4 regions of the Uliginosibacterium sediminicola genome follow, and region 3 is predicted to be linked to each of the others. Evidence: predicted binding sites of a transcription regulator. Region 3 holds the regulator's gene; each other region holds the start of a gene.

Region 1 (3,193 bases), on a different contig from region 3:
TCCGGACCGGCTGGCTGGCGAAGACATCCCGCTGCTCGCGCGCATCATCAGCATCGCCGACAGCTACGACGCCATGGCCGAATCACGCAGCTACCAGAACGCCAAGCCGCACGGCGAGATCATGCGCATCCTGCAGGCCGAGAGCGGCAGCAAGCACGATCCCGAACTGATGCGCGCCTTCGCCGAGCGCATCGAACACAGCAGCTACAAGGCTGCCAGCAAATGAATGCAGCCATCGCATGAGAGTTTGATCTGAACCAGCCCCAAGCGGGTCTGGCGACACTAGCATGCATCCAGGAAAGGCGCCCGCCGGGCCCCGAACCGCAGCAGGTGCCACCGCACGCCGGCACCGTCCAAGGAGTTGGCAATGAAAAGAATGATCATCGTGATGTGCGCGCTGATGTTGGGCTGTTTCGGGCTCAATGCATCCGCCAAGGAAGGCGAAGCGAGCACGGGCAAGAGCAGCGGAGCGCGCATTGAAATGGGCAAAGGCCACTTCAAGCGTGACGCCAAACCCTTTCACTACTGGGATCAGGCCGGAGAGATTCCCGCGCCCTGTGCGCGCTGTCACGCCGCGGAAGGCGTGCCGCAGTACCTCAAGGAAGGCAAGAACACGCCGGCCAAGCTGGTCAAGAATGCCTATGCCTGCACCAACTGCCATGCCGACATGCTCAGCTACGAGCGCAATACGGTCAGCAAGGTCACCTTCCCCAGCGAGCTGACGGTCGACACCGGCAACAACGACGCCAATCTGTGCATGACCTGTCACCAGGGGCGTGAATCGACCAACAGCGTCAACAAAGCGATTGGCGACAAGCCAGTGGATACGCCGGATCCGAAGATCGCCTTCATCCACGTCCATTACTACCCGGCCGGCGCCACGCTCTACGGCACCCAGGCCAAGGTGGCCTACGAGTACGCCGGCAAGACCTACGCCGGTCGCTACAACCACCCCAAGAAGATGAACCAGTGCACCGCCTGCCATGACCCGCACAGCGGCGAGCTCAAACGCGAGCAATGCGCCAGCTGCCATGACGACGAGAAAACGGGTGTGCCCGAAACCGATGCCGTCGAGCTCAAGAAACAGCTCGCTGAGCTGTATGCCGGCATCCAGCAGTACGCACGTGCGGTCGGCGGCAGCGCGCTGGCCTACTCCTCCGCCGCTTCGCCCTACTGGTATGCCGACAGCAATGGCAATGGCAAGGTCGACCCCGAGGAGCTCAAGCCAAGCAATAGCTACAAGGCGTATACGCCGCGCCTCTTGCAAGCGGTCTATAACTACACCTTCCTGATCCGTGACCCGGGCGCCGCCTATCACAACGGCCGCTACGCCCTGCAGATCGCTTACGACTCGCTCGACAGCCTGGCCGCCAGCGGCAAGGCCGGCATCGACATGAAGGGCAAAGTGCGTCCTTAAGCGCACGCTCATCACCTTGCAGGCTGGATGTCGGTGACATCCAGCCTTTTTCATGTCCGGCGCAGGCCCGCCACACCGCGCAGCGCGCCGACCGCTGTCTGCGACAAAGCGCACATTCCCCACAGGCTCTCGCCCTGAACAACGCCCGCACACCTTTTAAAACAGTAACTTAACCAGTGGCACGGTGCTTGCTGAATCCCTGTCGAGGGGGTTCTCCATGAACGCTGGCTTCATCATCAACGACACGACTTTGCGCGACGGCGAGCAGACGGCCGGCGTCGCCTTCACCGTAGAAGAGAAGTGTGCGATTGCCCAGGCACTGGCGCAGGCCGGCGTGCCTGAGATGGAGATCGGCATTCCCGCCATGGGTGAAGCCGAGATCGAAGTGATCAACAGCATCGCCGAGCTGCACCTCGATTCCCTGCTGATGGTCTGGGGTCGCATGGTCGAGACCGATGTGCGCGCCGCCCTGCGCTGCCGTGCCGACATCGTGCATCTGTCGATCCCGGTGTCCGATGTGCATATCGAGTCCAAGCTGCGCCGCAGCCGTGACTGGGTGCTGGCGCAGATCCGCCCGAATGTCGAGATGGCGCTGGCCGCCGGTCTGGATGTCAGCGTCGGCATGGAAGACGCCTCGCGCGCCGACCGCGACTTCCTCTGCCGCGTCGCCGAGCACGCCCAGGCCGCCGGTGCACGCCGCGTGCGCTTTGCCGACACGCTGGGCATTCTCGATCCGTTCAGCACCGTCGAGGCGATTGCCCAGCTGCGCCGCGCAGTCGATCTGGAAATCGAAATCCACGCCCACAACGATCTGGGCCTGGCCACCGCCAACACCCTCGCCGCCTTCCGTGCCGGCGCCACGCACGCCAACACCACCGTCAATGGCCTGGGCGAGCGCGCCGGCAATGCGCCGCTGGAAGAAGTGGTGATGGCGATGCGCCACATTCACGGCGCCGATCTGGGGGTCGACTCGCACTGGCTGCTGCCGATCTCGCACCTCGTCGAAGAGGCCTCCGGCCGGCCGGTGGCCGCCAACAAGAGCATCGTCGGCGCTGGCGTATTCACGCATGAATCCGGAATCCATGTGGATGGCCTCATGAAAGACCAACGTAACTATCAGGGCTTCGACCCGGCTGAGCTGGGGCGCTCGCATCGCCTGGTGCTCGGCAAGCATTCGGGCTCACACGCCGTACAGGCCGCCTACGCCAATCTGGGCTTGCACCCGACGGCGCTGGAGACGGCACAGATCATCGAACGCATCCGCGCCCACGCCATGCAGACCAAGCATGAGCCCAGCGCCACCGATCTGACCCACTTCTACCTTGAAGCCTCGCGTAGCCTGCGGGAGGCTTCATGAAAGCTGAACACACGATCATGGACTCTCTGGCTGCGGCCGCACAACAAGCACCCCGTCCGGGCATGCTGGCGATGCTGCGTGAAGACGTGGCCTGCGTGTTCCAGCGCGACCCGGCGGCGCGCAACACCCTGGAGCTGCTGACCATCTATCCGGGCATCCAGGCGCTAGTGCTGCATCGCTTCGCGCATGCCATGTGGACCTCCGGCCTGCGCTACCTGCCGCGCCTGATCTCGTTCATCGCGCGCTTCCTGACCAATATCGACATCCATCCCGGTGCCACCATCGGCCGCCGCTTCTTCATCGACCACGGTGCCTGCGTGGTGATCGGCGAGACGGCCGAGATCGGCGACGATGTCACGCTCTACCACGGTGTCACCCTCGGCGGCACCACCTGGACCGCCGGCAAACGCCACCCGACC
Region 2 (3,193 bases), on a different contig from region 3:
GAGACGTATGGCTGGAGAGTCTATGAACGCAATCCATCAATCACGACTGCGCCTTGAGATGCGGCATCTACCGCTGTGCCTGGCCTTGCTGTTACCCGGTACTTCGGCCTGGGCCGGCGCCTGGACCTTGTCGGCCGGCATGACAGACACCTTGCTGAGCAGCACGATCAGCTCCAGCGAGCATTATTTCGACGCCGATCACAAGATCATCAAGGGCGAGCGCTACAGCAAGAAGGAATTCCAGCTGCGTCTGGAACATGGCATGAGCGATACGACCACCGTCATCGTTGCGCCGACCTACATGCGTACGCGTGCCGGTGGCAGTGCGGGTGGCAGCTACAACGGCATGGGCTATTCGGAACTGGGCCTGCGTCAGCGCGTGTATATCGATGACGCCAACGTCTTCTCGTTGCAAGGTGTTTTGCGTGCGGCCGGGGCGCGGGACTCGGACAATGCGGCGGAGCTGGGCAATACCGACCATGAATACGATCTGCGTGCGCTGTATGGCCGCAACCTGCAGTTCGGCAGCTGGCCGGCCTTTGCCAATATCGAACTGGCCTGGCGCATCCGCAGCGGTTCGCCGCCCGACGAGCATCGCGTCGACCTGACCCTGGGGCTGAAACCCAGCCCGCAATGGCTGATCACCCTGCAGTCCTTCAGCGTCTATTCCGATGGTACGGGGCAGGGCGCTTTTACCGCGCCTTATTACTATCACAAGGCGCAGGCCGGGCTCACCTGGCGCTTCCTGCCGGCGTGGTCAGCAGGCGTGAATGCGCTGACTACTTACGCCGGCAAGAACGCCTGGCGTGAGCAAGGCGTGGTGGCCACTCTCGGGCATCAGTTCTAAACCTCGCTGCGGCCCTGACGCGAGGCTGCGCCGGGGCGAGGCAGATGCTTGGCGCGGCCTTCGAAGCGGCCCAGCGGCAGGCCGGCATTGGCCGCGCGCAGGGCAGAGAAAATCTCCAGACCGTCGATCCAGGGACCGAAGCCGGATTCGGCATTGATGTGCCCTTTGGCGCCGATATTGATCAGGCGGCTCTCCCATTGCTCGGCCAGAAAGCCGGCTTTGAGCATGCGCACCCAGGGATCATTGGTGCTGGCGACGACGACGCTGGGAAAACCCAGTGGCCCCTCGGGCAGTAGCGCGCTGACATTGAATTTGTCCGGGTCGGCCGGTGCGACCAGCATGGCGCCGGCGATGCGGTCACGGTACTCGGTGGCGGCGTGGACGGCGGCCAGGCAGCCGAAGCTGTGCGCGACGATCCACACCGGACCGTTGGCGCGCGCCAGTTCATGGCGCACGGCACCGGCCCAGCGCGGCAGGTAGGGCTCGTCCCAGTCCTCCTGTTCGACCCGCACGCAGCCTTCGAGCTTTTGCTCGAACCAGCTTTGCCAGTGTTGCGGGCCGCTATTACCAAGCCCGGGCACAATCAGGATGGTGGACATGTGATTCTCCGCTGAGACCTGATGCAGTATGGTCTCAGAGTGTGGCGATGGACACCTCGGTCGATTTGACCAGGGCGACGACTTCGCTGCCGATTTTCAGACCTAGATCGTCAACAGAACGTGTGGTGATCACCGAGGTGACGATGCCGGAAGCGGTTTGCACATCGATTTCGCTGACGACATCGCCGCGGATGATTTCCTTGACGACACCACGAAACTGGTTGCGCACATTGATGGCTTGAATGCTCATGATGGGTTTCCTTGTTCTCTGGAGGATGGACGGACGTGCTGCCGTGCAAGGCGGCATGTCTGGCGGGGCTTGTATTGGCGCCACTCTATGAGCTGCCCAGCCTGAACGGAAAGAAGAAATCGTGACTTGCTTATGCCGCGTCTCCGTATAAGCGCGTATGCATTTATTCGTTTGCCGCCCTGCTCATGCGATCTAGTCTTGCACTCACACCACATCAGGGGAGTGATGATGAATGCATTGATTGTAGGCGCTGATCGCATCGAACCGATCCGTCAGGAACTGGAACGCCACAGTGAGACCCTGGGTATCCAGCGTTGCTTGCATTGGTCCGGCCGTCACGTCGGCGATTCGCGTCGCCAGGTGCCGGGGGATACGCGTGTGATCGTGATGATCTGTGATCGCCTCAGCCACCAGTTGCTCAATAATGTACGCAAGCAGGCGCAGAAGCTGGGCGTGCCGGTCATCTATGCACGCCACTCACTGGTGGAAGTGCGTGACAAACTGCAGGCGCTGCAGAGTGTGGCGCTGCATTGAGCATGTGCGCGTGCCGGGGCTGAATCGTGGCCCATGAACTCTCCACGCGGCAGATCAATGCCTTGCGCGCCGTACTGGAGCGCCGGCATTTTTCGGCCGACGATGTGGCAGGCATTGATTACCAGATCCTGATCCGCACCCCAGGGCTGGGCAGCAAGAGCCTGCAGACCATTCTCGACTGGCTGCATGCGCAAGGCCTGGAACTGCGCAATGCGCCTGGTTCGGACACCCTTCATACCCATTCCCTGCGCCGCGGTGGCCGCATCGAGCGCGCCATCGCCTTGCTGCTTGCCCACGGCTATCGTGTGCTGCCACCGGAGTCGGCCAGCGCGGCGGCGAATCCGGGCTTGTCTGCCAGCCCGCTGCGAACTACCCAGCCACAGAGCGAAGACGAGGGCCTCAATCACTGAGCATCTGTATATAAGCTCAGACGATTTGCTTTGTTGGTGCGTGCTACCCCTTGCCCTAGGCTGTGCCGCCTTTCATTCCTGCGTCCTCCATTCCGCTTTGCCCTTGAACACCTTCCGCTGTGTGTGTTTCCCTTCAGCCGTCTGCACATTACGACGTATGCATGGTCCTTTGCGTGTATAACAATCGCTTACAAACAAGCAATTCGTTGTTTCACGCGACTCGATACGATGTCGTCGTTCGACTTGCGCGCTGTGCCGGGATCCACCTCTCTGAACGAAGCCATGAATCCACCCACCTCTCCCGACAGCGCAGGCGCTGTCTCGCCAAAATCTTCTACAAAACGTCTGCGTCGCGGTGTGCTGGCGACGCTTCTGATTCTGGCGCTCGGCGCCGGCGCCTGGTTCGCGTGGTCACGTTGGCAGGCTCCGGGTGGGGCCGCCGCCAGCAAGCCCGATGCCGCACAGCGCGGCGGGCAGCGCCCGCCACGACGCCCGACGCCGGTACAGGTTGGCGCCGTGACACGCGGTGATGTGCGCGTCTATTTCGCCAGCC
Region 3 (3,193 bases):
GCCGCCCAATCGCTCAAATCGACAGCCTTGCGTCTGCTGGCCACGCGCGAGCATTCGCGCCTGGAACTCAGACGCAAGCTGGAGGCCCGAGCCAGTGAGGGCGACGATGTCGACGCCGTGCTTGAACGCATGTCCGAGACCGGGCTTCAGTCGGATCAGCGCTTTGCCGAAAGCTATGTACGGAGCAAGGCGGCGCGTCTGGGCGCTGCACGCATCCGCCGCGAGCTTGAGGAGCGTGGCGTTGCCGGCGAGCAGGTGCGCGCCGCGCTCGATGAAGTGCTCGAGCACGATGAGCTCAGCCGTGCGCGTGGCGTCTGGCAGAAAAAGTTCGGGCAGGTGCCCGGCGATGCAAAGGAGTGGGCCAGACAAGCCCGCTTCCTGCAATCGCGTGGTTTTTCCGCGGACATTGTCCGCACGTTGTTGAGAGATCCTGTTGATGAGTCTGCTGAGGGTTGAGAGCGTACGCAAACGGTACAAATCGCGTACCGTGGTGAAGGACGTGTCCTTCCAGGTCGGCAGCGGCGAGGTGGTAGGCTTGCTGGGTCCCAATGGTGCGGGCAAGACGACTTGCTTCTACACCATCGTCGGCCTGGTCAAGGCCGACGGCGGCCATATCTATCTGGACGCCACCGAAATCACCCATCTGCCCATGCACCGCCGTGCACAGATGGGTTTGTCTTATTTGCCGCAGGAAAACTCGGTTTTCCGCAAGCTCACCGTGGCCGAGAACATCCTCGCCGTGCTGGAGCTGCAAAAGCTCTCGCGCAAGGAGCAGGAGGCGCGCCTCGATTCCCTGCTGCACGAGCTGAACATCGGCCATCTGAAGAACGCCGACTCCATCGCATTGTCCGGCGGCGAGCGGCGGCGGGTGGAGATCGCCCGTGCGCTGGCCTCGCAACCCAAACTGATTCTCCTCGACGAACCCTTTGCCGGCGTGGACCCGATTGCCGTGATCGACATCCAGAAGATCATCGGTTTTCTCAAGGCGCGTGGCATCGGTGTGCTGATTACCGACCACAATGTGCGTGAGACATTGGGGATCTGTGACCACGCCTGGATCATCAATGCCGGCGAGGTGCTGGCCGGTGGCCGGCCGCAGGAAATTGTGCAAAATAACCAGGTGCGCCAGATTTATCTCGGCGAACATTTCCGACTGTAGTTGTTGATACGCACCCGATGAAGCCCTCACTCCAGCTCCGCCTTTCCCAGCAACTCGCGCTGACGCCGCAGCTTCAGCAATCGATCAAGCTGTTGCAGCTCTCCACGCTGGAACTCAATGTCGAGATCGAGCGCATGCTGCTCGAAAACCCCTTGCTTGAACGCGAAGGTGCGGATGAGGAAGGCGGGGACGCGCCGGCGGTGCTCGAAATGCCGACCGCCGAAGCCGTTGCGGCGGCCTTCGAGACCAGCGAGCATCTGGCCAATGGCGATCAGGATTTCGAGCCGGCGACCACGGTCGAAATGCCCGACACCATCACCGAAGCCTATGATTCGGTCTCGGATGACGACATCGGCGAAGCCGCCGAGTGGCGTTCGGAAGCGAGTGGTACGCGCAACAACGATGGTGACGACGACTCCGACTTCCAGGAATTCCAGGCTGCGACCACCTCGCTGCGCGACCATCTGGAAGGCCAGCTTGCGCTGATGCCCCTGCCGGATCGCGACCGCGCCCTGGTCCGCCTGATCATCGAGGCGCTCGAAGAAGACGGCATGCTTCTGCAAGGGCTGGAAGAGCTGCTGCCGCTGATTCCCGAAGAGTGGGAAGTCGAGCTCGAAGAACTGGTCACCGCCTTGCGCCACGTCCAGCACTTCGACCCGGTCGGCATCGGCGCGCGCAGCTTGCAGGAGTGCCTGGCGCTGCAGCTCAAGGCGCGCGAAAAGACGCCGACCCGCGAGTTGGCCATCGACATCGTTGAACAATGTCTTGAACTGCTGGGTGCGCGCGATTTCGTCAAGATCCGCCGCCGCCTGTCCTGTGACGACGACCAGCTGCGTGCCGCGCACGAACTCATCTGTAGCCTCAACCCGCATCCGGGCGCGGCCTTCGCGCCGCTGGACGCGCGCTATATCGTGCCGGATGTGATCGTGCGCAAATTCCGTGGCGCCTGGACCGCTAATCTGAACCCCGAAGCGATGCCGAGGCTCAGGATTCATCGGGTCTATGCCGATATTCTTCAACAGAACCGCGGCATCAACGGATCGCTGTCGACGCAGCTGCAAGAAGCGAAATGGATGATCAAAAACGTTCAGCAACGATTTGACACGATATTGCGCGTGTCACAAGCTATCGTGGAGAGACAAAGGCAATTCTTCGATCACGGCGAGGTCGCCATGCGCCCCTTGACCTTGCGCGAGATTGCCGAAGAGCTGGAACTGCATGAATCGACGGTGTCACGCGTGACGACGCAGAAGTACCTGGCGTCAACGCGCGGGATTTTTGAATTGAAGTATTTTTTCGGCAGTCATGTGTCTACCGACACGGGTGGTGCCTGCTCCGCCACGGCGATTCGCGCGCTGATTCGTCAGATGGTGGCAGGTGAGGACAGCAAAAAACCGCTGTCTGACGCCAAGATTGCTGAAATGTTGGGCCAGCAGGGCATTGTGGTGGCTCGCAGAACGATTGCGAAATACCGTGAGTCGCTCAATATCCCGCCGGTCAGTCAGCGCAAGTCGATCTGAAGGAGCACTTCATGAATCTCAATATCACCGGCCATCATCTCGAATTGACCGAGTCCATTCGCGATTACGTCACAGCCAAGCTGGACAAGGTGATTCGCCACTTTGAGCATGTCACGGCCACCCACGTGATCCTCTCTGTGGACAAGCTCAGGCAGAAAGCGGAAGTGACGGTGCATGTACGTGGCCGCACGATCTTCGTTGAAAGCGTTGACGAAGACCTCTACGCCGCCATCGACAGTGTGACCGACAAGCTTGACCGGCAAGTCGTCAAGCACAAGGAAAAGACCTCCGATCATGGCCGTGAGGCCGTCAAGTACCATCAGCCCGCTGTAGAGAGCTGATTCCCGCGCCCCTCCGCCGCGCGCGGAGGGGCTGCAAACTTTTCCGCGCAGCGGGAAAGATATTCTCGACCAGCCGAAAATCCCAGGCATATAATCTGCGCGTCAAAGCGGCGTCATGCGGGCTTAACAATCGCTCCCAAGGCATGGCGTATCGGGTTTGATCACACTTCGTA
Region 4 (3,193 bases), on a different contig from region 3:
GCAAGCTGGCGGCGACCTCCAGCGGACGCGGGCCGATGGCTTCGAAAGCGTTCTGCAGCGGCTGCACGACAAAGGGCATCGAATACAGCACCGAGGCGACTACCAGGCCGGCAAAGGTGAAGGGCAGCAGGCCCAGGCCCAGCGCCTGCATCAGCTTGCCCACCGGGCCCTGCGGCCCGAGCAGGACCAGCAGGTAGAAACCCAGCACGGTGGGCGGCAACACCAGCGGCAAAGCCACCACCGCGCCAATCGGCCCCTTGAAGCGCGACCGCGTATGCGCCAGCCACCAGGCGATCGGCGTGCCGATCAGCAGCAGGATGAACACCGTGACCGCCGAGAGCTTGAGCGTCAGCGTGACGGAGGAGAGGTCGACATCAGGCATCGCTGCAATCCCGCCTCAGAGCTCGTAGCCGTAGGACTTGATCAGCGCACGCGCCTTGTCGCCCTTGAGGAACTTGAGCAGGGCCACGGCGGCCGGATTGGCCTCGCCCTTCTTGAGCAACACGGCGTCCTGCTGGATCGGCGAATAGAGATTGGCCGGCACCACCCAGTACGAGCCCGCTTGCGGCTTGCCTGGCACGGCGACCTGCGACAGCGCGATGAAGCCGATCTCGGCATTGCCGCTGGCGGTGAACTGGTAGGCCTGGCTGATGCTCTCGGCGGTCACGAACTTGGGCTTGAGCGTGTCATACAGCTTGCTGGCCTTGAGCGCTTGTTCGGCGGCGAGGCCGTAGGGCGCCAGCTTGGGATCGCAGATCGCGATGTGGGCGATCTCCGGCTTGGTGAGTACCGCGCCCTTGTCGTCCACCACGCCGGGCTTGGCACTCCACAGCACCAGCTTGCCGCGGGCGTAGGTGAATTGGCTGCCGGCCACGCCATCTCCTTCGCTAACGATCTTCTTGGGCGTTTCGTCATCGGCCGCCAGCAGGATCTCGAAGGGCGCGCCGGCCTTGATCTGCGAGTAGAACTTGCCGGTCGAGCCGACGGCGACAATCGCCTTGTGGCCGGTTTCCGCGGCGAAGTCGGCAGCGATCTTCTCGAACGGGCCGGCGAAGTTGGCCGCCACGGCGACCTGAACATCCGCCGCCCGTGCCGCCAGCGACACACTCAACAGCAAACCAAGCAATACACGCGAAACACATGCAGATTTCATGACGACGCTCCTTGCAGCAATGGGCTCAGCCGACAACGCTGAGAATGAGGTTGGAAGATTTGATGACGGCGCAAGCCGGCTTGCCGACTTCGACGCCCAGATTGGCGACACTCTCGGTGGTGACGACGGCGGTGACGCTCTTGCCGCCGCCCAGATCGATCACCACTTCGGAATTGACGGGGCCTTCATGCACGCGGCTGACCGTGCCCCACAGATGGTTGCGCGCACTGGTGCGCAGGCCGCGCTCGGTCATCAGCAACACCGACGAAGCCTTGACCAGGGCAAACACCTCGGTGCCGATGGTAAGCTCCAGCTGCTCGGCCGAGTCGCGGGTGATGATCGCCACCAGTTCGATGGCATTGTCGAGGCGCAGATAGACTTCGTAGTCGACATCGCCCTCGCGCAGCCCCACCACGGTGCAGGCGAACTGGTTGCGGGCACTGGTGCGCAGATTCATGCGCCGCAACAGCTGCTGGAACTGCTGCGCGCTGCCGGCCTCGGCGCCCAGTTGCTGCGACAGGCGGTCCAGCGCCAGCTGGTATTCCTGCTCCACCGCGCGATACATGGCGATGACGCGCCGGCCGTATTCGGTGAGCGTCGTACCGCCGCCCTGACGGCCGCCGGTGAGGCGCTCGACCAGGGGCTGCTGGGCCAGATTGTTCATCGCATCGACAGCATCCCAGGCGGCTTTGTACGACAGCGGCACATGGCGCGCGGCTTGCGAGATGGAACCATGCTCGGCAATTGCCTCCAGCAGGCGGATGCGGGTATCGCCGAGGAAATTGCCGAACTCGGTGGACACTTCCAGCTTGCTGACCAGGCGTGGGCCCGTGGGTTCGCTGCTGCGCTTGGCGCTTTTTGTCATGTTTATATCAATATCTGAATGTATATAACGGATGCCCGATCTAAAGCACTAAGCGGGCCAATTTGTTCGGCAATCCGCTTTATGAGTAGCTTTGAGCAACAGAACTGGACTTTCAGTACTTTGCGGACAAGTACTACGAGCTGTCGTACCATCTATAGTGCCATATACATAGCGAAGCGGCGCTGATGCACCGCAAGCCCTCGCCCACAGCGAACCCGCCCAGGAAGCCGATCATGAAAGTCAGTGCGCGCAACATCTTCGAAGGTCAGGTCAGAGAGCTGACGCTTGGCGCGGTCAATGTCGAAGTGAGCCTCGACATCGGCGGCGGCGACACGATTGTCGCGATTGTCACCCGCAACAGTGTGACCAGCCTGGGGCTGGCAGTTGGCAAGCCGGCCGTCGCCATCGTCAAGGCGCCCTGGGTAATGGTGCTCGGTGAAGATGCGCCGATCCGCTTTTCGGCACGCAACCGCCTCGGTGGCACGGTCAGCGCGATCCAGCACGGCGCCATCAACAGCGAAGTCAGCATCCGCCTGCCCGGCGGCAGCGAGGTGCACGCCGTCATCACCAACGAGGCGGTCGCCGAACTGGGCCTCGCCCCCGGCAAGCCGGCCAGCGCGCTGATCAAGGCCAGCCACGTGATCCTCGGCGTGCGTGACTGAGGGCGGGCGCCAGCGCCCGGCACCGATCTTGCAGGAGTCTCCTCGTGTCTCAATGCACGGGGAATCTGATGCCTTTATTCGACTTTCATTGTCAGCTTTGCGACAAAACCAGTGAGCTGCTGGTGCGCGGTAACGACACGCCGAGCTGCCCGCATTGCGGTAGCACGCAGATCGACAAACTGCTGTCCCTGCCCGCCGCGCCGGGGCAGAGCAAGGCCATCATCGCCAACGCACGCCGTGCGGCGGCCAAGGAAGGGCACTTCAGCAACTTCTCGGCCAAAGAACGCAAAAGCCTGCTCAAGGGTTGAGCAGGCTTTGGCTTTGCGCCGCGCGCAAGGCTCGCGCGGCAATCACTGGAGCCAGACTGCGGGCGATGCGGATTCGCGGGCTCAGACTTCGGGTCCGAAGCACAAGGTGTAGTCGGTGCACACGCCGCAGCTGGGGGATTTGCAGACGCGGATCTCGGCGCGCTCGCAGAGCTGCAGGTAGAGGAATTTCTTCCACTTCATGTCC

Evidence for each region. Region 3 encodes sigma-54, which starts transcription at its own class of promoters, with help from an activator protein. Its sites were predicted from a motif close to TGGCACGCTTNCTGCTNA; they were not measured.
Region 1: a site for sigma-54 is predicted at 1,595-1,612, ahead of nifV (homocitrate synthase). Genes of this name have one in related genera too.
Region 2: a site for sigma-54 is predicted at 1,806-1,823, ahead of ABDB84_RS14950 (TOBE domain-containing protein). Genes of this name have one in related genera too.
Region 4: a site for sigma-54 is predicted at 2,061-2,078, ahead of ABDB84_RS16670 (TOBE domain-containing protein). Genes of this name have one in related genera too.

Annotation. Positions count from the first base shown of each region.
Region 1 covers NZ_JBDIVE010000010.1:155,912-159,104, reverse strand. The annotation lists gene ABDB84_RS16820 (HD-GYP domain-containing protein) at 1-226, shown strand, start outside; gene ABDB84_RS16815 (hypothetical protein) at 368-1,417, shown strand; gene nifV (homocitrate synthase) at 1,635-2,774, shown strand; gene cysE (serine O-acetyltransferase) at 2,837-3,193, shown strand, end outside.
Region 2 covers NZ_JBDIVE010000008.1:201,806-204,998, forward strand. The annotation lists gene ABDB84_RS14935 (hypothetical protein) at 1-57, shown strand, start outside; gene ABDB84_RS14940 (hypothetical protein) at 23-847, shown strand; gene ABDB84_RS14945 (RBBP9/YdeN family alpha/beta hydrolase) at 844-1,446, opposite strand; gene ABDB84_RS14950 (TOBE domain-containing protein) at 1,481-1,696, opposite strand; gene ABDB84_RS14955 (DUF2325 domain-containing protein) at 1,922-2,230, shown strand; gene ABDB84_RS14960 (hypothetical protein) at 2,257-2,640, shown strand; gene ABDB84_RS14965 (MdtA/MuxA family multidrug efflux RND transporter periplasmic adaptor subunit) at 2,923-3,193, shown strand, end outside.
Region 3 covers NZ_JBDIVE010000001.1:433,784-436,976, reverse strand. The annotation lists gene recX (recombination regulator RecX) at 1-456, shown strand, start outside; gene lptB (LPS export ABC transporter ATP-binding protein) at 437-1,159, shown strand; gene ABDB84_RS02060 (RNA polymerase factor sigma-54) at 1,177-2,679, shown strand; gene hpf (ribosome hibernation-promoting factor, HPF/YfiA family) at 2,691-3,020, shown strand.
Region 4 covers NZ_JBDIVE010000010.1:134,057-137,249, reverse strand. The annotation lists gene modB (molybdate ABC transporter permease subunit) at 1-382, opposite strand, end outside; gene modA (molybdate ABC transporter substrate-binding protein) at 398-1,153, opposite strand; gene ABDB84_RS16670 (TOBE domain-containing protein) at 1,179-2,018, opposite strand; gene ABDB84_RS16665 (TOBE domain-containing protein) at 2,252-2,680, shown strand; gene ABDB84_RS16660 (FmdB family zinc ribbon protein) at 2,749-2,988, shown strand; gene ABDB84_RS16655 (nitrogen fixation protein NifQ) at 3,070-3,193, opposite strand, start outside.